Syntrophobotulus glycolicus DSM 8271: one gene and its partner. The protein of the gene in region 1 interacts with the protein of each later gene in a pairwise test. Links are inferred from orthologs where the notes say so. Each region holds a gene or a part of one and is shown on either strand. Other genes may lie near its edges.

The links.
Region 2: the proteins of SGLY_RS10705 (region 1) and SGLY_RS02615 interact in binary tests that used the Escherichia coli proteins (3 or more experiments, as listed by UniProt). The link is inferred for Syntrophobotulus glycolicus DSM 8271 from one-to-one orthologs.

What each region holds. Positions count from the first base shown.
Region 1 is NC_015172.1:2,161,295-2,171,772, forward strand. What follows is about bases 7,375-10,332. They hold SGLY_RS10705 (glutamate-5-semialdehyde dehydrogenase), read right to left. Parts: upstream 9,503-10,332; coding sequence 8,246-9,502; downstream 7,375-8,245. Other genes in these bases: SGLY_RS10695 (ABC transporter ATP-binding protein), read right to left, coding at 7,375-7,394; SGLY_RS10700 (ABC transporter permease), read right to left, coding at 7,379-8,173; proB (glutamate 5-kinase), read right to left, coding at 9,572-10,332. Also shown: SGLY_RS10690 (ABC transporter substrate-binding protein), read right to left, coding at 5,472-6,461; more of SGLY_RS10695, read right to left, coding at 6,630-7,374; more of proB, read right to left, coding at 10,333-10,478. UniProt on the Escherichia coli protein: Catalyzes the NADPH-dependent reduction of L-glutamate 5-phosphate into L-glutamate 5-semialdehyde and phosphate. The product spontaneously undergoes cyclization to form 1-pyrroline-5-carboxylate.
Region 2 is NC_015172.1:498,975-509,481, reverse strand. The notes cover bases 439-3,425. They hold SGLY_RS02615 (sulfate/molybdate ABC transporter ATP-binding protein), read right to left. Parts: upstream 2,476-3,425; coding sequence 1,402-2,475; downstream 439-1,401. Other genes in these bases: cysT (sulfate ABC transporter permease subunit CysT), read right to left, coding at 3,320-3,425; cysW (sulfate ABC transporter permease subunit CysW), read right to left, coding at 2,472-3,308; SGLY_RS02620 (ROK family protein), read right to left, coding at 439-1,318. In the rest of the region: SGLY_RS02625 (phosphoadenylyl-sulfate reductase), read right to left, coding at 1-95; more of SGLY_RS02620, read right to left, coding at 119-438; more of cysT, read right to left, coding at 3,426-4,171; SGLY_RS02600 (sulfate ABC transporter substrate-binding protein), read right to left, coding at 4,302-5,369; SGLY_RS02595 (ATP-binding protein), read right to left, coding at 5,558-7,306; SGLY_RS02590 (response regulator transcription factor), read right to left, coding at 7,313-8,002; SGLY_RS02585 (C40 family peptidase), read left to right, coding at 8,214-8,882; SGLY_RS02580 (YlmH family RNA-binding protein), read right to left, coding at 8,937-9,734; SGLY_RS02575 (VanW domain-containing protein), read left to right, coding at 9,965-10,507. UniProt on the Escherichia coli protein: Part of the ABC transporter complex CysAWTP involved in sulfate/thiosulfate import. Responsible for energy coupling to the transport system.

The DNA of each region.
Region 1 (10,478 bases):
CACCGTGCTTCCACTTCCGGCCTATCTACCTGATCTTCTTTCAGGGGTCTTACTAGCTTTCGCTATGGGAAATCTCATCTTAAGGCCGGTTTCACGCTTAGATGCTTTCAGCGTTTATCCGATCCGGATTTAGCTACCCAGCTATGCACCTGGCGGTACAACTGGTACACCAGTGATCCGTCCATCCCGGTCCTCTCGTACTAGGGACAGATCCTCTCAAATTTCCTGCGCCTGCGACGGATAGGGACCGAACTGTCTCACGACGTTCTGAACCCAGCTCACGTACCACTTTAATGGGCGAACAGCCCAACCCTTGGGACCTACTACAGCCCCAGGATGTGATGAGCCGACATCGAGGTGCCAAACCTCCCCGTCGATGTGAACTCTTGGGGGAGATAAGCCTGTTATCCCCAGGGTAGCTTTTATCCGTTGAGCGATGGCCCTTCCACTCGGTACCACCGGATCACTAAGCCCTACTTTCGTACCAGCTCGACTTGTTTGTCTCTCTGTTAAGCTCCCTTTTGCCTTTACACTCTTCGCGCGATTTCCACCCGCGCTGAGGGAACCTTTGGGCGCCTCCGTTACTCTTTAGGAGGCGACCGCCCCAGTCAAACCGCCCGCCTGACAATGTCCAATGTCCCGCTTAGGGACACTTGTTAGAATTTCAGTACAAAAAGAGTGGTATCCCACCGGCGGCTCCCCGAATACTGGCGTACTCGGCTCTCTGCCTCCCACCTATCCTGTACATTTTATACCAAAATCCAATGTCAAGCTACAGTAAAGCTCCATGGGGTCTTTCTGTCCTGTCGCAGGTAACCCGCATCTTCACGGGTATTACAATTTCGCCGAGTCCCTTGTTGAGACAGTGTCCAGATCGTTACGCCTTTCGTGCGGGTCGGAACTTACCCGACAAGGAATTTCGCTACCTTAGGACCGTTATAGTTACGGCCGCCGTTTACTGGGGCTTCAATTCAATGCTTCGCCTTACGGCTAACATCTCCTCTTAACCTTCCAGCACCGGGCAGGCGTCAGCCCCTATACTTCTCCTTACGGATTTGCAGGGACCTGTGTTTTTGTTAAACAGTCGCCTGGACTGATTCTCTGCGGCTCTATTTCTAGAGCACCCCTTCTCCCAAAGTTACGGGGTCATTTTGCCGAGTTCCTTAACAAGGGTTATCTCGCGCGCCTTAGGATTCTCTCCTCATCTACCTGTGTCGGTTTACGGTACGGGCACCTTCTCTCTCACTAGAGGCTTTTCTTGACAGTTTGAACTCTGCGCTTCGCTACTTTTTTTCGCTCCCCATCACTGCTCAAGGTTTCGCACTGCGGATTTGCCTGCAGCACCCTCTTGCAGCTTGGACGTGCTCTACCAGTCACACGCTCGCTTTGTCCTCCTGTGTCACCCCATCGCTCAAACAATCAAAGGTGGTATTGGAATTTCAACCAATTGTCCATCACCTACGCCTTTCGGCCTCAGCTTAGGTCCCGACTTACCCTGGGCGGACGAGCCTTCCCCAGGAAACCTTGGATTTTCGGCGGGAAGGATTCTCACCTTCCTTTTCGCATACTCATACCGGCATTCTCTCTTGTCACTGCTCCACCAAACTTTACAGTTCAACTTCTACGCTGTGACAATGCTCCTCTACCCAAGGAATCGATTCATTAAACCCTCAGCTCTCTTTGCTTTTTCCCTGAGTCCATTTGGAAATTTTGCTTCTGTCTTATTCTTTCTCTATTCTGTGGCAAAATTTCTAATGTCGTTCTCTCTTCTGAAGTCTTAATGAATCGATCCCTTGCCGTGGCTTCGGTGTGACGCTTGAGCCCCGTTACATTTTCGGCGCAGAACCACTCGACCAGTGAGCTATTACGCACTCTTTAAATGGTGGCTGCTTCTGAGCCAACATCCTGGTTGTCCGGGCGGTTCCACATCCTTTCCCACTTAGCGTCTCTTAGGGACCTTAGCCGTCGGTCTGGGCTGTTTCCCTTTTGACTATGAAGCTTAGCCCCCACAGTCTGACTCCCAATTTCTTATATCTGGTATTCGCAGTTTGATAAGGTTCGGTAACCGATAAGGCCCCTAGCCTATTCAGTGCTCTACCCCCAGATACCATTCATTGAGGCTAGCCCTAAAGCTATTTCGAGGAGTACCAGCTATTTCCGTGTTCGATTGGCATTTCACCCCTACCCACAACTCATCCCCTGCCTTTTCAACGACAGTGGGTTCGAGCCTCCAGTGGGTTTTACCCCACCTTCACTCTGGCCATGGGTAGATCACACGGTTTCGGGTCTGCAACATGCAACTCGACGCCCTATTCAGACTCGCTTTCGCTTCGGCTCCATATCTTTAATACTTAACCTCGCTGCATATCACAACTCGCCGGTTCATTCTACAAAAGGCACGCCATCACACAATTGCTTGTGCTTTGACTGCTTGTAAGCATACGGTTTCAGGTTCTATTTCACTCCCCTCCCGGGGTGCTTTTCACCTTTCCCTCACGGTACTTGTTCGCTATCGGTCGCTAAGGAGTATTTAGCCTTGGGGGGTGGTCCCCCCTGCTTCCCACGGGATTCCTCGTGCCCCGCGGTACTCAGGATCCTGCCTCCGATTCTAAACTTTTCGCCTACAGGGGTTTTACCTTCTTTGCCCGAACTTTCCAGTTCGCTTCGCCTAAGTTTATCTTCTTTATTGGCAGTCCTACAACCCCACACTCCGAAGAGTCTGGTTTGGGCTCTTCCCCTTTCGCTCGCCGCTACTCAGGGAATCGATTTTTCTTTCTTTTCCTCCGGGTACTTAGATGTTTCAGTTCCCCGGCTTGTCTTCACATAACTATGGATTCATTATGTGATAACCGGATATGACTCCGGTTGGGTTGCCCCATTCGGGTACCCACGGGTCGTCGCCTGCTTACGGCTCTCCGTGGCATTTCGCTGCTGACCGCGCCCTTCTTCGACTCTTAGCGCCTAGGCATCCACCGTATGCCCTTTCTATCTTGACCTATTCCTAATCTTTTTACGGATTAGTCAGTTAGATTCTTCTTCCTACGCTTTTTTCTCTGTGCAGTTTTCAAAGAACTGGATGCCCTTTGTGTCGTGTAGGACACGGATGTCCGGGAACGACCTAAAAGAACTCTAGACACATGGATGTGTCTGGTTAAATGCGTCATGGATGACGTTAGCATTTAACTTCCTTTTTGATTGACCGTTTATTGTTTTGGTGGAGGTAAGCGGGATCGAACCGCTGACCCCCTGCTTGCAAGGCAGGTGCTCTCCCAGCTGAGCTATACCCCCACGTCTTTGTTGATAAATGGTGGGCCTGGGTGGACTCGAACCACCGACCTCACGCTTATCAGGCGTGCGCTCTAACCAGCTGAGCTACAAGCCCATTTTTTTACGGTCACTCAAAACTAAACAGCGGAATGGACAAACTTAAACTCGTCTTGCTCTAGGGTTAAGGCTCTTACACCCATCCCCTATGCACCGACCTGGAAGTGGACTACTTAAAGTCCGGTTCTCCCTAGAAAGGAGGTGATCCAGCCGCACCTTCCGATACGGCTACCTTGTTACGACTTCACCCCAATCATCTGCCCCACCTTCGACGGCTGGCTCCCTTAGGTTACCTCACCGGCTTCGGGTGTTGCAAACTTTCGTGGTGTGACGGGCGGTGTGTACAAGGCCCGGGAACGTATTCACCGCAGTGTGCTGACCTGCGATTACTAGCGATTCCGACTTCATGATCTCGAGTTGCAGAGATCAATCCGAACTACGAACGGCTTTCTCGGATTTGCTCCACCTCTCGGCTTCGCTTCCGTCTGTACCGCCCATTGTAGCACGTGTGTAGCCCAAGACATAAGGGGCATGATGATTTGACGTCATCCCCACCTTCCTCCGGTTTGTCACCGGCAGTCTATCTAGAGTCCTCAGCTTTACCTGTTAGTAACTAAATATAGGGGTTGCGCTCGTTGCGGGACTTAACCCAACATCTCACGACACGAGCTGACGACAACCATGCACCACCTGTCTTACAGTTCCCCGAAAGGCACTCCCGAATCTCTTCGGGATTCTGTAGATGTCAAGCCTTGGTAAGGTTCTTCGCGTTGCGTCGAATTAAACCACATGCTCCACCGCTTGTGCGGGCCCCCGTCAATTCCTTTGAGTTTCAACCTTGCGGCCGTACTCCCCAGGCGGAGTGCTTATTGTGTTAACTGCGGCACAGAAGGGGTCGATACCCTCTACACCTAGCACTCATCGTTTACGGCGTGGACTACCAGGGTATCTAATCCTGTTCGCTCCCCACGCTTTCGCGCCTCAGCGTCAGTTACAGTCCAGAAAGTCGCCTTCGCCACTGGTGTTCCTCCACATATCTACGCATTTCACCGCTACACGTGGAATTCCACTTTCCTCTCCTGTCCTCAAGCCGTACAGTTTCCAATGCTTTACGGAGTTAAGCTCCGCACTTTCACATCAGACTTATACAGCCGCCTACGCGCCCTTTACGCCCAATAATTCCGGACAACGCTCGCCCCCTACGTATTACCGCGGCTGCTGGCACGTAGTTAGCCGGGGCTTCCTCGTCAGGTACCGTCAGGTATATGCATTATTTACACATATACGGTTCGTCCCTGACAACAGTACTTTACAACCCGAAAGCCTTCTTCATACACGCGGCGTTGCTCCGTCAGACTTTCGTCCATTGCGGAAGATTCCCCACTGCTGCCTCCCGTAGGAGTCTGGGCCGTGTCTCAGTCCCAGTGTGGCCGTTTACCCTCTCAGGCCGGCTACTGATCGTCGCCTTGGTAGGCTTTTACTCTACCAACCAGCTAATCAGACGCGGGTCCACCCTCTTGCACTAGCATATTCAGAGGCCAGCTTTCCTTCCGGTAAGATGCCTTACCAAAAGCTTATCCGGCATTAGCAGTCGTTTCCAACTGTTATTCCGGTCATGAGGACAGGTTACCCACGCGTTACTCACCCGTTCGCCACTAAGAATATCAATTCGCAAGCTTCCTCAATATTCTCCGTTCGACTTGCATGTGTTAGGCACGCCGCCAGCGTTCGTCCTGAGCCAGGATCAAACTCTCCATAAAAATCGGAACTTGCGTTCCTATTTAAACACCGGATTGCTCCCTGTGTTCTCTTCTTTTTATGAGAATCCAATTCGCTCTACTTTTTCGCTTAGCTTTTGTTTCTCTTTTTTTGACGAGTTCTTGTTTGTCTTTTTCCTTGCTGTTCAGTTTTCAATGACCTTGCGTTCTCTTGCTTTCGCCGCTTTTTCGGCTCCCTGGCCTGAGGCGCTTTATTATATTATCATTGAGCACAGATACTGTCAACACCAAAATACAAATAATCTTTTTTTCCGGCTTCACTTTGAAAATCAAAAGCCTTCTGCCGCAATGTGACATCAAGCAGAAGGCTTCAACAATACAGGGACCTGTTAAAGAATACAAGAACAGAGCCACGAAAGGGCGATCAGCTTATTGGGGCAAATAACGCGAATCAACCAGATTATTCACCAAAGCTGTGGTATCGACTTCATCTTTGATCATTTGGTTTTGTTTAAGCAGCTCAGCCGATTGTTTCAAATTGGTGATCGTCGATTCATCCATTTTGATCCCAAAATCATATTTTGGGTACAAAGCCTGAACGATTTTAATGTCCAATTTATTGAATTTTGCTGCCAGGTTCAATGCTTCTTCCTGGTTTGCTGAAACCCAGGTCAGCGTTTGCTGATGCAGCTCCAGGAATTTTTTGACTACTTCAGGGTATTTCTGGACAAACTCCGTTCTGGCCGCAATAAAGGTTTCCCCGGGGATCAGTCCTTCAGCGGTTGTAATCAGGGTAACCTTCTTTGAAGCAAGGGCACTTGTCAATAGGGGATCAGGAATAATGGCCGCATCAACCTGCTTCTGCATGACCGCATTGGCCGCTTCCGGTGAAGCCAGGCTCTCTATCTCCACATCTTCGGCTTTCAGGTTTGCCTTGGCCAAAGCTTTTAACAACATTTCATGCAGCATGGTATTTTTTTGCAGGGCAATTTTTTTCCCTTTCAGGTCCGCAAGCTCGCTGATCCCGCTTTCCGTGCCGGCGACCAAACCGATTGCCTTGGGGAAGCTGGAAAACTTGGAAATAAACTTGATGTCATTCCCGTTGGATTTGGTCACTAAGCCGGTAACATAGTTTAATGAGGTGGCAATATCAATTGATTTTGCCGCTAAAGCTTCTGTTGTTGCCGGACCCTCCAATTCCACCCACTTAATCGTTATTCCTTCTTGCGCAAACTCTTCTTCGAAGGTTTTCTTCTCCAGCGCTGCAATCGAAGGAACGTTAATTGGCCTGGTCGCGTAGGAGACATTGACGACTGTCGGCTTTTCCGGTGCCTTGTCCTGGTTTGTACTGCATCCCACCGGAGAAACCAAAAGCATCAGCCCGACCAAAAGAAGCATTAATCTTTTTAATTTACCCATAAGTACTCCTCCAGATATCAACGATGTATTCAGCATCTTATTGCGAATCATCATTCTTTTCATTGTTATTCTCTCCATTTGGCGAATACCCTGCAAAATTTATGGCCTGATCGAAATTAATTTGGAGAATTCTCCTCTCCTGGCTGATCGTCAGTCTTTCCCTGGCATTTATCTGATGTGCTCAGTGAGGTATTTTTTCAGCCTGATCAATTCCCCGCTGTCCGGATCTCTCGGATAAGGCAGATTGATTGGGATGATTTCCTTTACCTGACCCGGCGCGGGAGTCATCACCAGAACCTTTTGGCTTAAAAGCAAAGCTTCTCCGATATCATGCGTCACAAAGAGGATTGTCTTGTTTGTTTCCTTCCAGATCCCCAAAAGCTCATGCTGCATTTTTGCTCTGGTTTGCGCATCCAACGCTGAAAATGGCTCATCCATCAGCAATACCTTGGGATGAAAAGCCAGGGCCCGGGCGATGGCCGCTCTTTGGGCCATTCCGCCGGACAGTTCATGCGGGTAAGCTTTTTTCACATGCTCCAGGCCGACCATTCGCAGAATGTTTTCCACTGAAACACCTGTCAAGTGCGCATGATCCTTCAGACCGAAAGAAACATTTTTTTCGACCGTCAGCCAGGGGAAAAGCCTAGGCTCCTGAAAAACCATAGCCCTGTCAAATCCGGGGGCGCTTGTTTTTCGGCCTTCGATCTCAACCTCCCCCGCCGTCGGCAGCTCCAGTCCGGCTATGATCCTGAGCAAAGTGGTTTTTCCGCAGCCGCTTTGCCCAATGATCGCGGTAAATTCCTTCGTTTGGCATTCAAAACGAATCCCTCTCAGCGCTTCAACCTTCCCCCGCTTACTTTCATAGGTTTTATGAATATTGTTGATTTGCAAGAGAGAAGCGCTATTGGGGATCTTTTCTAAACTTTTTTCCATGGCATCAAACCCGCTTCTGTTTTTAACAGGATTCCGTCGATTACTATCCCGGCAATCCCTATGGTAAAAATCCCCACAAACATCATATCGGGCTGAGAGCTTTGACGCGCCTGGGTGATCAGTGCTCCGATCCCTGTCGATGCGGCAATCAGTTCAGCCCCCACCAGCGCCCGCCAGCAATTGCTCATGCCCAGACGCAGGCCCACAAAAATAGGCATGGTTGCCGAAGGGATATAGACTCTTTTAATCATTTGTCCCGGCGTAAGCATAAAGGCCCTTCCCACTTCCACTAATTTGGGATCAACACTTTTTACCCCATAAACCGTATTCAAAAAAATCGGAAAAAACGAGGCATAGGTAATCACCGCAACTTTGGACGCTTCCTCAATCCCCAGCCAAAGAATAAATAAGGGAATCCAGGCTATTGGAGGAATATGCTGAAGAAATGACAATGTCGGGTTAAGCCATTGCGCAAAGCTTTTCGTTTTGCCGATCAGAATGCCCGCCGGTACGGCGAGAACTGCCGCCAGACAGAAGCCATAAGCCAATCTGCCCAGACTGGCCATGAGATGTTCAAGCAGGGTTCCATTTTCAAGCATCAACCAGCCGGCCACATAGATTTTTGAAGGAGACGGGACCAGAAAATTATCTACCAAACCCTTTCGGGCCGCTATTTCCCACGCGAAAATCAAAAACAATGGAAACATTGCCCCTTTAACCATTACCTTTATTCTTTTTTCCCCTTTTTTTAAGGGGCCTGCCTCAATATTTTTCTCCATTAAAAATCAACCTTAAACACCTTACTCATAAAAAATACAACCGGAACCCTTCTGCTTTCATCCGATCAGGACTTATACGATCTGTCCGTTTCCGTATATCGTATACTTTACTGTCGTCAGCTCCGGAAGCGCCATGGGACCGCGGGCATGCAGCTTCTGCGTGCTGATCCCAATCTCGGCCCCAAACCCGAACCGGTTCCCGTCCGTAAATCTGGTTGAGGCATTCACATACACCGCCGCCGCATCGATTTCATTCAAGAACCTTTGGGCCGCCGAATAGTCTTCCGTGATGATGGTTTCCGAATGTTTTGTTCCGTACTGATAAATATGGTCCAATGCTTCATCAAGGTCCTTGACCACCTTGACACTGATCACCAGATCGAGATATTCCGTACCCCAGTCTTCCTGCTTTGCCCTGACGGCCTCGCTCCATATCCCCGTGGTTTTTTCGCATCCCCTGATCTCAACCCCGAACCGGCGGAATCTCTCACCGATCAGCGGCAGAAAGTCTTCGGCAATCGCTTCCTCAACAAGAAGGGTTTCCAGAGAATTGCACACTCCGGGATTCTGGGTCTTGGAGTTAAAGACGATTTCCACCGCCTGCTCCAGATTGGCTTTGTGGTGAACAAAAGCATGGCAGAGACCGGTTCCCGTTTCGATCACCGGTATTCTGGAGTTCTCAAGGACACTTTGGATCAACCCCGCCCCGCCCCGGGGAATAATGACATCGATAAATTTGTTCATTTGCATCAGCTGCAGGACATATTCTCTGTCCGTTAAGGTGACCAGCTGAATACTGCCTTCAGGCATGCCGGCTCTGACTGCGGCTTCTTTGATCACTTCGGCCAGAACGATGTTGCTTTGGATCGCTTCCGATCCTCCCCGCAGAATGCAGGCGTTCCCCGATTTTAAGCAGAGTGCGGCAGCATCGACCGTCACATTGGGGCGGGCCTCATAAATCATGGCAATCACCCCTAAAGGCACTCTTGATTTCTGGATTCGCAGCCCATTGGGCCTGGTCCAGAATTCCCCGCCTCCGACCGGATCAGGAAGATTGACCACTTCCTGAAGAGCATTGCTCATTCCCTCAATCGCTTTTTCCGTCAAAAGCAAACGGTTAACCAAACTGCTGCGCAGCCCTTTTTCCTGTGCCGCTTTAATATCGAGAGCATTGGCCTCCAGTATTCTCTCCTTATGGGCCAGCAAAGCCTCCGCCATCGCGGATAAAGCCTGATTCTTGGCCTGCGTCCCGGCAAATGCCAGCTTCCGGGCTGCCGCTTTCGCTCTTTCTCCGATCGCGACCAGCCTTTCATCAATCCTGTCCGTCATGGTTATACCCCTTTCCTCTCTGATCCGTTCTCATCCCTCTGTGCTCTTGTTTCTCCGCAATATCCCATCTCAATCCTCAAAGACGGTCATCTTGTCCCTGTGGATGACCTCGCGGCCTTTGGTATCCGGAATCAGTCTGGCGATTTCATCAGAATGCAGGCCGATTACCCGGGCGACTTCTTCACTGCTCAGCTCAACGAGGCCTCTGGCGATTTCTTCTTCCCGCAGGTTGAATACCCTGACCAGATCGTTTCTTTCCCAATAACCGTCAATCTTCGTTATTCCCGGAGCCAGCAGGCTTTTCCCTCCGTGCAGCAGGGCTTCCTGCGCCCCGTCATCAATCATGATTGTTCCCATGGAGAGACCGGCGTAAGCTATCCAGCGTTTTTTACCGGCAAATTTATGCTCACAGGGAGGGAAATATGTACCTCTGGGCAATTCCCCGTTTAAAAACTGATTGACCTCATTCAGGTAAGCGGTGTTCATAAAAAAAACATCTATGCCAAAACGAGTGGCCATTTCAGCGGCTTTGAGCTTAGTGACCATCCCGCCGGTTCCTGCCATCGAACCCGAGCCTCCCGCAAGATCGAACACCTCCGGGATGTTTTCTACGGTTTTGATCAGCTCAGCTGTGGGATCTTTCACCGGATTGGCGGTATACAGACCGTCAACATCGGTCAGAAGAATAAGCAAATCGGCATCGATCAGACCCGCGACCATTGCCGAGAGCCTGTCATTATCCCCAAAGCACAGCTCTTCAACCACAACCGTATCATTCTCATTGACAATGGGCACTATCCCGTATTTGAGCAGTTTTTCTAAGGTATTTTTAGCATTCTTATAATGAGCCGATTCTACCAGGTCGATTCTGGACAGTAAGATCTGGGCGCAGGTTAAACCATATTGCTCAAAGAAACAGGAGTATTTTTCTATGAGCACCCCCTGCCCTACTGCCGCCGCGGCCTGCTTTCCCGCC
Region 2 (10,507 bases), 1.7 Mb from region 1 along the record:
ACGATTTCTCCCAGGAACTCTTCCGGACTTTTTTGCGCATATTTATTGTTTAGGGCTTTAATCTCCAATTCCATTCCCGATCTCTTCCTTTTCACTTTCTCTTTTGTTTTTCAGAAGCTCAACCCGTATGATTGAACAAATTTTCAACCACCAGAGCCGCCGAACCGATAGAAATGGCATTTTCAGCGAAGGATCCCCCTCTGCTGAAGTTAATGTTGTTGCCTTGATTCCAAAAACTTTTCCGGCGAGCGGCCCTCACACATTCTTCATAAAAAAGCTTGGAGTAGCGGATAAGGGGCCCGCTTAAAACAACAATACCCGGATTGAAAAGCTGAATAAAGTTTGCCAATCCTGTTCCCATGATCAGAGCCGCGTTTTGAATGACCTCTGCTGAAAGGGGGTCGTCGTCTTCGGCTGCCCGGCAAATATCAAGATAGGAAATTTGGCGGGCAGGCTTGCTGACTCTGGTCACACCGCCTTTTTGGACTCTGTCCGCAAACTCTTCCAAAATAGCGTGAATGGAGGAATACTTTTCAATGCAGCCATGATTGCCGCACCGGCATTCCTTTCCCTTCACATCGATCACAGTATGGGCGAAGGTATCCTCCGAATCGTTGACCGTCCTCACAAATATCCCCGAAGAAATAAATCCGGTTCTGATCCCGACCCCGCAATTCAGGTACATAATATTTTTAATCCCTTTGCCTATCCCGTAATTGGCTTCTGCCAGCACTGCCGCATTGGCCCCGTTATCGATCAGGACAGGCAGGCCTAATTTTTCTTCGAATATGGATTTTACGGCAATGTTTTTCCAGCCTTGAGCTTCGAAATTTTCAGGATTAATAATCACACCGTTCTCTCTGTCTAAAGGGCCCACCGTTCCAATCCCTATACCAAGTACGGATTCGTCCTTGATCTTGGCCAGGACATTCTGGATCCATTCTAAAATCCGTTTCAGCGTCGCCTCAGGAGTTAATTCCTGATTCATATCAAACCGGTACTTTTCCAAGGGCTTCATCTTAAGGTTGGTCAGAACAATCTGGGTATAGAGCCTGGAGATATCAACCCCCAATAAATAATAATCTTTGACATTGACATCATAGAGAGCCGGCTTGCGGCCTCCTGAAGACTTTTCAATATCCGATTTGACGATTAAGTTTAAATCCTCCAGCGGGAGCATCATTCGATTTAACGTCGTAAGCTTTAAACCGGAAAGTTTGGAAAGCTGTTTTTTCGTCATCGCCCCTTTATGCAGGAACAATTTTAATATTCTCTTGGATTCGTCACTCAGACCATGAAGCAAATTTTTATTTTTCATTACTGCTGTTCATTCACCCCCTTCCCTTCTCCCCTCAAACTTTTAACCAATTTAGTTACAAGTAAAGAAAAAAAATACTTTTCTTAAATCACGTAATCTTCCGGGGTAAAAACCCTGAAATCTTTAGGCCGGAGAAAAACTTTTTGTTTTTCCCGCAATTCCAAGCTTTTAAAAGCTTCTTTGCTGATCTCCGCTTCAAGATAATCTCCACTATCCAGTCTTTTCAGTTCAAGATTGACAATCGGACCGACGGCGCGGATGAAAACAATCTCCGCCGCAATAAAGCCTTCTCCTTCATCCTTAACTCTGATTTCAATATCGTGCGGCCGGATATAGCTGACAATTTCCTTATTCTTTATTCCGATGTTTTCGGGTACATCCAGTTTTAAAGAACCAAGCTCAACCTTTCCTTCATGCACTCTGCCGTGAAACAAATTGACATTGCCCAAAAAATGATAAACAAAGGGATTGACCGGATTATCATAGACTTCTTCCGGTGTGCCGATCTGTTCTATTTTTCCCTGATTGAGGATAACCACTCTATCCGCTACATCCAGAGCCTCTTCCTGATCATGCGTTACAAAAACACTGGTGATCGGATATTCATCATGCAGCTTGCGCAGCCACCGGCGGAGATCCTTCCGGACCTTGGCATCCAGAGCACCGAAGGGTTCATCTAAGAGCAGGACTTTGGGCTCGACAGCCAAGGCCCGGGCCAGGGCAATTCTCTGCCGTTGGCCGCCCGAAAGCTGAGAAGGGTATCTTTTGGCCAGTTCTTCCATCTTAACCAGAGACAACAGCTCGTTCACTTTTTCGTTGATCGCTTCTTTGCCGGGTCTCAGCTTATAGGGTCTGACCTTCAGACCAAAAGCAATATTCTCAAACACGGTCATATGCTTGAACAGAGCATAATGTTGAAAAACAAATCCTACTTTGCGATCCTGAGTGCTCTTTTCGGTGTTGTCCTGTCCATCAAAAATAATGCTTCCGGAATCAGGGTTCTCCAGACCGGCAATAATTCTCAGCAGGGTGGTTTTCCCGGAACCGGATGGCCCCAGCAAAGCAACCAGTTCCCCTGTCTTGATATTCAGATCAATATGACTTAGAGCTTTAAAGGAATCAAACGATTTCGTAATGTTCAATATTTCTATACTCATAGCTCCTCCTCGATTTTCTTGTTCTTCCAATCGGCAATATTTTTGATGACAAGATTAATGATTGCGATAAGCGTCAATAAGGATGCTACAGCAAAAGCCGCAGAAAATTTGTACTCGTTATATAAGATTTCGACATAAAGAGACATGGTGTTTGTCAAGCCGCGAATATGCCCGGATACTACAGAAACCGCGCCGAACTCCCCTGCCGCCCGGGCCGCTGTAAGCATGACACCATAGAGAAGCGCCCATTTGATATTCGGCAAAGTAATACGCAAAAAGGTTTTAAATCCGCTGGCCCCTAACGTCAGCGCCGCTTCCTCTTCCGCAGTTCCCTGAACTTCCATTAAAGGGATCAGTTCCCGGGCTACAAAAGGTAAAGTGACGAATAAAGTCGCCAGGACAATTCCGGGAGGAGCAAAAATAATCTTTAATCCCCACTCACTTAATACTGAAGCAAATAAACCGTGGGTTGTGCTGAAAAGCAAAACAAAGATCAGTCCGGCAACCACGGGGGAAATCGCAAACGGCAAATCAATCAAGGTCAGCAAAAGATTTTTTCCCTTGAATTTGAATTTAGCAATGGCCCAGGCCGCAGCCAGACCGAATACCGTGTTAATGGGAACCACAATTGCAATCGTCAAAAGGGTAAGCTTAATCGCTTTCCCGGCCATCGGATCTGTGATGGAGGCCAAATATAAGGCGGCCCCTTTTTCGAAAGCCTTGGCGAAAACTAAAAACAAAGGAAACAAAAGCATGCACACAAAAAAGAGTAACGCAATTGTGATTAGGAGTGTCTTGACAACTTTCGATTCGTTTCCATTTTTCTTCTTCATTTTTCTCACTCCTAATTGGCTTTATCCCGGTGATTTGTCCACCACTGAATGAGATTAATCACCAGCAGCATGATGAAGGATATGACCAGCATCACGGCGGCAATAGCCGTACCTCCGGCATAGTCATATTGTTCAAGCTTTGTCCGGATTAAGAGGGGGGTAATTTCCGTATACATCGGCATATTCCCGGAAATAAAGACAACCGAACCGTATTCCCCCAAAGCCCGCGCGAAGGCCAGGGCAAACCCTGTAATCACCGCCGGGAGCAGCGCCGGCAAGATCACTTTATAGAAGGTTTGAAACCTTGTCGCGCCTAAGCAAGCCGCCGCCTCCTCAACTTCCGGGTCAATGCTTTGCAAGACAGGCTGCACGGTCCTTACGACAAAAGGCAGACTGATAAAAATCAAAGCTATGGTAATGCCCAGGGGAGTATAGGCTATTTTCATTCCTAACGGTGCAAATAATTTGCCTATCCAGCCGTTTGGGGAATAAAGGGTGGTTAGGGCTATTCCGGCGACCGCGGTGGGCAAGGCAAAAGGCAAATCGATCAAGCCGTCTATTATTTTCTTGCCCGGAAAGGTATATCGTTCCAAGACCCAGGCAAGGAGCAGCCCGAATATGGCATTGACCAAAGCTGCTAAAAATGAAGTACTGAACGATACCTTTAAAGAAGCTACGACCCTTTCCGATAAGGCGACCTCCCAAAATTTTTGCCATCCCATATTGGCGCTGTTCAAAAAAACCATGGAAACTGGAATCAGAACCAGCAAGCTGAGATAAAGCAGGGAAAAACCCATCGTTATTCCAAATCCCGGTATTACGCTGTGTTCAATCAAACTAAATTTTTTGCCTGTTTTCCTCATGATGCACCTCTTTATTGAACGCTCAGAAAAAAGAACTTTCTTTTCCCACTTCAGTTTAAAGAAAAACGGTTCTTGATTCTTGGGTCAAGAACCGTTCTATCTTTAACGTACTCATCTTTAAATTCAAGGACTATTTTTTTGTATAAATCTGATCGAATACCCCGCCGTCGGCAAAGTGTTCCTTTTGAGCTTTCTGCCAGCCGCCAAAAAGATCGTCAATGGTAAAGAGATTGATTTTCGGGAAGTGAGAAGCATATTTTTGGCCTATCGCTTCGCTTCTGGGTCTATAGAAATTTTTCGCGGCAATTTCCTGGCCTTCATCGCTATAGAGATAATTTAAATACGCCTCGGCCACTTCTCGTGTGCCTTTTTTATCAACGACGGAATCTACGACTGAGACCGGTGGTTCGGCTAAAATGCTGATTGAGGGATAAACAATTTCAAACTTATCATTGCCGAATTCTTTAATCGATAAGTGCGCTTCGTTTTCCCAAGCCAGGAGGACATCTCCTATTCCGCGTTCAACAAAGGTTGTGGTGGAACCGCGTGCCCCTGAATCCAGAACCGGTACATTTTCAAAAATAGATTTCACAAAATCCTTTGCTTTGGCATCGTCGCCATTGTTTTTCAGAACATAGCCCCAAGCGGCAAGATAATTCCAACGGGCGCCGCCGGAGGTCTTCGGATTGGGCGTAATTACCGATATTCCGGGTTTTGCGAGATCGTTCCAATCCTTAATGTTTTTGGGATTTCCCTTGCGCACAAGAAAAACAATTGTTGACGTGTAAGGTGTTGAGTTATTCGGTAAACGCTGCTGCCAATTGCTATTAATTAAAGGCGCCTTACTGTTGATTGAGTCGATATCATAAGCTAAAGCTAAAGTCACAACATCGGCCTCGTTTCCGTCAATAACGGTTCTGGCCTGACTGCCGGATCCGCCGTGAGACTGTTCGATTGTCACGTCCTGACCGGTTTTATCCTTCCAGTATTTAGAGAAGGCTGTGTTGTATTCCTGATAAAGTTCACGGGTGGGATCATAAGAAACATTGAGTAAGGATACAGGTTTTGTATCTTTGGATTGTTCGGCCTGCTCCGTCTTGCCGCAGCCGGCTAAGGAAGCCAGTAAGGCCATAATCAGAACGGCGACGATTCCTTTTCCAAGTACAGTCTTTTGTTTTCGTTTTTCTCGTACTTTCATTTCACTTTTCCCCCTAAATTGTTTATACTACAGTATCCCTATAGGTTTCGTTTCATTCTAGCGTCGACTTTTTTCCAAGTCAATAGCTTTTGGGAAAAAAATTATAATTTCTATGATTATAGTAGGGTTTGACAATAAAAAAATAGGCCTCGTCCATTTTGAGGTCGGATTTTTGAGACCGAAATGTTTTATTTGTCTTGAAAAGGGAACTTTAAACTGAATTTTGTTCCTTTACCTGCTTCACTTTCCACAGAAATTATGCCGCCATGGGCCTGAACCAAATTTTTTACGATAGACAAACCTAATCCCGTTCCACCGCTTTCCCTGTTTCTTGATTTATCGGCGCGGTAGAATCGTTCAAACAGATAAGGCAAATCTTCCTCAGAAATCCCCTTCCCCGTATCAGAGAGGCAAAGTTCAATTCCTTTTTGCGTTCTGGCGCTTGTCAAGGTTATTGTTCCTCCCGGCGCATAGCAAATCGCATTATCGATCAGGTTTAAGACAATCTGTTCAAACATGAATTTATCGGCCCAGACCGTTCCCGCGTCTTGATTGATCTCAGCCTTGAACTTGATGTTCCTTTGAATAAACAGCTGATCGTACTTTTCTTTCACCTGCTCGCTCACTTGGAAAAGATTGATTTCTTCTTTTTCCAAATCAGCTTTTCCCGATTGCAGTCTTGACAGTTCCAACAGGTCCTCAACCAGTCTTTTTAAGCGGTTGGATTCCTCAATAATGATTTTCATAAATTGGTCCTGCTGGACCGGCGAATCCTCAACATGATCTGCCAGAGCTTCCGCATATCCCTGAATAAGACTGATCGGGGTCCTTAATTCATGGGAAACATTGGCCACAAAGTCCCTGCGCATTTGCTCGAGCTTGTACTCTCTTGTAGTATCCTGCAAAACGGCAATGACTCCGGTCAAAATAAGCTGACTTGGATCAAACAAGGGAGAAAGTCTGACTGTCAGGTTTTTTTCATTAATCATAATCTCTTCCTTGGCCTGCTCTTTTTGCGCAAGTACACCGGAGAACAGGGAACTCAACCGGGCTAAATTTTCATCTTTGTCGATCCTGCTGTTTTTTTCCAGATTGCTCATATTCAACAAATGTTTAGCCTGCGGGTTGATTAAGACTACTCTGCCCTCAATATCAACAGTGATCACACCGTCCGACATGCCAATGAGGATATTTTCAATTTTCTCTTTTTCATAAGAAAGCTCTGTCATATTCTTTTTGAGCTGCTCTGATAAGTAGTTCAGGGAAGTGCCCAAAACTCCCATCTCATCCCTGCTTTGGACCGTTACCCGCTGATCGTAGTCTCCTTTGGCCAGGCTCAGAGCGACCTCATTCATTCTTAACAAGGGTTTAGGGAGTGATCTGGAAAGAAACAGGGCCAGTACAGAGGCGATCAGAATTGATGCCAGCAAAGCCCCTGCGATCAAATTCCTGAATGAATCAAGGGTCGCGGATATCGGGGCTACAGGAGTGTAAATAAACATTGCTTCGACCACTTGCTTCTCTCTGATTACAGGGAGGCCTATTGCCAGCATCTGAGTGTCAAAATGCTCATAATAACCGATCTTGGATATTTCCTCTCCTTGAAAAATACGGGATAGTTCTGATTCCTGAAAGACTGTCCCGGGAAACAGATGAGTCTCCGCATTGCAATACTGGATTATGCCCTTTTCATTCAGGATTATGGTATGCGCATTCAAAATCTGGGAAAACCGGTTTATTTCATCGTTGTTCATAAAGATTTCCGGGTTTTCGGCGTATAAACCGGCGATTTGTCTTCCCTGATCGTTCAGGTTGTCCGTGACTTGGGCGTAATAAAAGTTTTTTCCCAATTCAAACAAACCAAACCCTAATAAACTCAAAACAACGATCATGAGGACAATGATGGTCAACCATAATTTAGCCACAATACTTTTCATGAACAATTAATTCACCTCAAATTTGTATCCGACACCCCAAATTGTTTTGATCTCATTTCCCGCTTTTTCTCCAAGCTTTTCCCGGAGCTTTTTAATATGGGTATCCACTGTTCTCTGATCCCCAAAGTAATCATAATCCCAGACTTTCCTGGTGATATGCTCACGCGATAATACCTTGCCCTTGTTGTTGATTAAAAAAACCAAAAGATCGAATTCTTTCGGGGTCAGGTTGATTTGTTCTCCTCCGACCGAAACTTCTCTCCCCTCAACATTGATTTTTATTTGGCCGGTATGGATCAGTTCTTCTCCCTGGACCGGATTTGCTCTTTTCAAGACGGCTTTGACCCGGGCCGTCATTTCCCGGGGACTAAAGGGTTTAACAATATAATCATCCGCACCGAGTTCAAAACCCATCAAGCGTTCATACTCCTCACCCTTTGCCGTAATGAAGATCACAGGCTTATCTGAAAAGCTCCGTATTTCCCGGCAAAGCGCGAATCCGTCCATATTCGGCATCATCACATCAATCATAAAGAGGCTGAATACATCCCCTTTTTCTTCCAGCTCAGCAAGAGCCTTCATTCCGTCTTCCACAGCCGTGACTTCGAAGTTTTCTCTTTTTAAGTACAAGGCGATCAATTCTCTCATCTTCGGCTCATCATCGGCAACCAAAATTTTCGTTTGATGATTAGACATGTGTTCTCCTTTTAAAGGAAAAAAATTAATAGCTCGAGCTATGCTGAAAGGCTTCTCATTTCCCTCTCAGATACCAAAACAGTTTTCAATTTTTCCGTTTTCTCTGATGTTTTCACTTCATTGCTGGAAGCCAATTGGAATTATTTATGCATGGACTTGCTGTTGTGGTTTTTCCTATAATAGACTTACAAAAACGTTTAGGAGGAGTTTGATGAAGAGACGTTTCACTTTATTCTTTGTTGCCTTTGCTTTCTTGATTCTTTGCCTGACCCCGATTGCCCAAGCATCAGACAATATGCTTAAGATGGGTTCTACCGGTTCGAGTGTCGTCGAATTACAAATCAAACTAAGTTCTCTGGGCTATTCCGCCGGGACTGCGGATGGCATCTTTGGCCCCAAAACTCAGGCCGCTGTGAAAACCTTTCAGTCATCAACGTCCCTGACTCCGGACGGTATTGTCGGCCCGCTCACCCAAAATGCCCTGAATAGCGCCTATGCAAAAGTCCGCACGACCGAAGCTAATGACATTGTATCCACTGCCCAAAAGTATTATGGCTATCCTTATCAATGGGGAGGTACTTCCCCGACGACCGGATTTGACTGTTCAGGTTTTACAAAGTATGTTTTTGCCCAAAACGGCATTACCTTACCGCGAATTTCCCGTGATCAGTATACGGTTGGGACTTCTGTCAGCTTTTCTAACCTGCTTCCGGGCGACCTGGTCTTCTTTTCTTGCAGCAAAAGCGGCATTGTTGACCATGTCGGAATCTATATCGGCAATAACCAGTTCATTAACGCCTCCAGCTCGAAGGGAGTAACGGCTTATACGTTCGGGACCTACTGGAAATCTGTATATCTTGGAGCAAAAAGGGTTGTTTAGGATGTTTCTGAGGATTCCGGTTACCTGTTGAGGATCAGTTTCATTTCCCAAATATTAAAGATATCTGAGGACGACAATTGCTGTTCGTCCTTTTTTTGTCTGGTTTCCGATTTGTTGGAGCTTTATTTTCCCCATCCCCCGCCAGGAAATGACCTCTCCTTCCGAAACGAGCTTATCGGCCTTTGTGCATTCCAAAGAGTTCAATGCTACCTTACCCCCTTTAATGCCTGCACTTGCCTTTTCCCGGCTGACCGCAAAGCCTGCCGACGCGATATTGTCCAAGCGCAGGGAAGCGACCGTATCCTTGATCAACCTGAACTTTGCTTCGGGGACTTGAAGCTCTGCCGCCGTAATCTCTCCCACATGAACTTTTACTCTGGCGACCATTTCAAAATTCACCAGTAAATAAGGCAGGATCTCCTTGAGGACGACGATATCCGCGCTCCCTTCTCCTACTAAAATATCGCCGATTGCTTCTCTTTTGATTCCGCAGCCCAGCAGGCTTCCCAGAAAGTCCCGGTGAGAAAGTTCGTTGTCCGCCGGATATTCTGCCCGGATACAGGCCAGACAGTTTTCTTCTCCCTGAAAGGCCTGTTCCGGATTCATGTAATCGGGGAAGAAAACCAGAACCTTTCGCGAGGCACTTTCATAGCCGCCATGGAACAAATATCTGAATTGCGCACATTCAGGGAGCATTCTCTCTGCAAGGTCCTGCTCGCGCTCATTTAAAAACTTGGTATTTTCTAAGATATTTTTGCTTTCAGCCGCTTCCAGCTTATCCAGGACTCTGGCCAGCATATTCTTCTCTTCCTGATTCTGGACAAATCTTTTGATCAGTTCATTTTTATTCATCAAAAAAATTTTCCTTTTACCACAGATTGATACATTATTATAACACGATAAAAAATCATTTGCCGATATTCAGCCATCCTCTTTGCTTCAGAGATCATCTTGGCGAAATTCGGCTGAATAAGGCATATTCGTTATTAATAAGCAAGTTGATCCATTACTATTCCGACATCCTTCACTTTCCTGATATGAGATAATTTGAATTAACCTGAATCCCATTGAAGGAGTGCGGTATGGGCAAAAAGATCCTTGCATTAACGATTGTGATCGTCTGCGCCTGCTTTTTTTTAGAAACACCGGCCTTCTCAGGAGCCGACAACACCGGTACAACCACTGTCTTACCCCCGAATATAAAGATAGACAGGTTCTCCGGAGAGACAAGATATGAAACAGCCAAAATCATTTCCGGGTATTATAACAACGGAAAGGTTGATCATGTCATTCTTGCAACGGGGAAGGATTTTCCGGATGCTTTGTCTGCCAGTGTCCTGGCCCATGAGAAAGGTGCTCCTATTTTATTAGTGGACTCTTCTGTTGACCGCTCAACAGATGCCTTCAATTATGTCATCGAACATCTTGATTCAAGCGGGACTGTTTATCTCGTCGGGGGGACTGCCGTCATCGGCATAGATTTTGAGAGTAAACTCCATGACCTGGGATTTAAAGATATTGTGAGAATTGCCGGTGCAGACAGATACGACACATCTTATCAGATCGCCGGTCTACTGAACGGCGGAATTGATTCCACAGTCGTCATCTCCTCAGGAGAGCAGTAC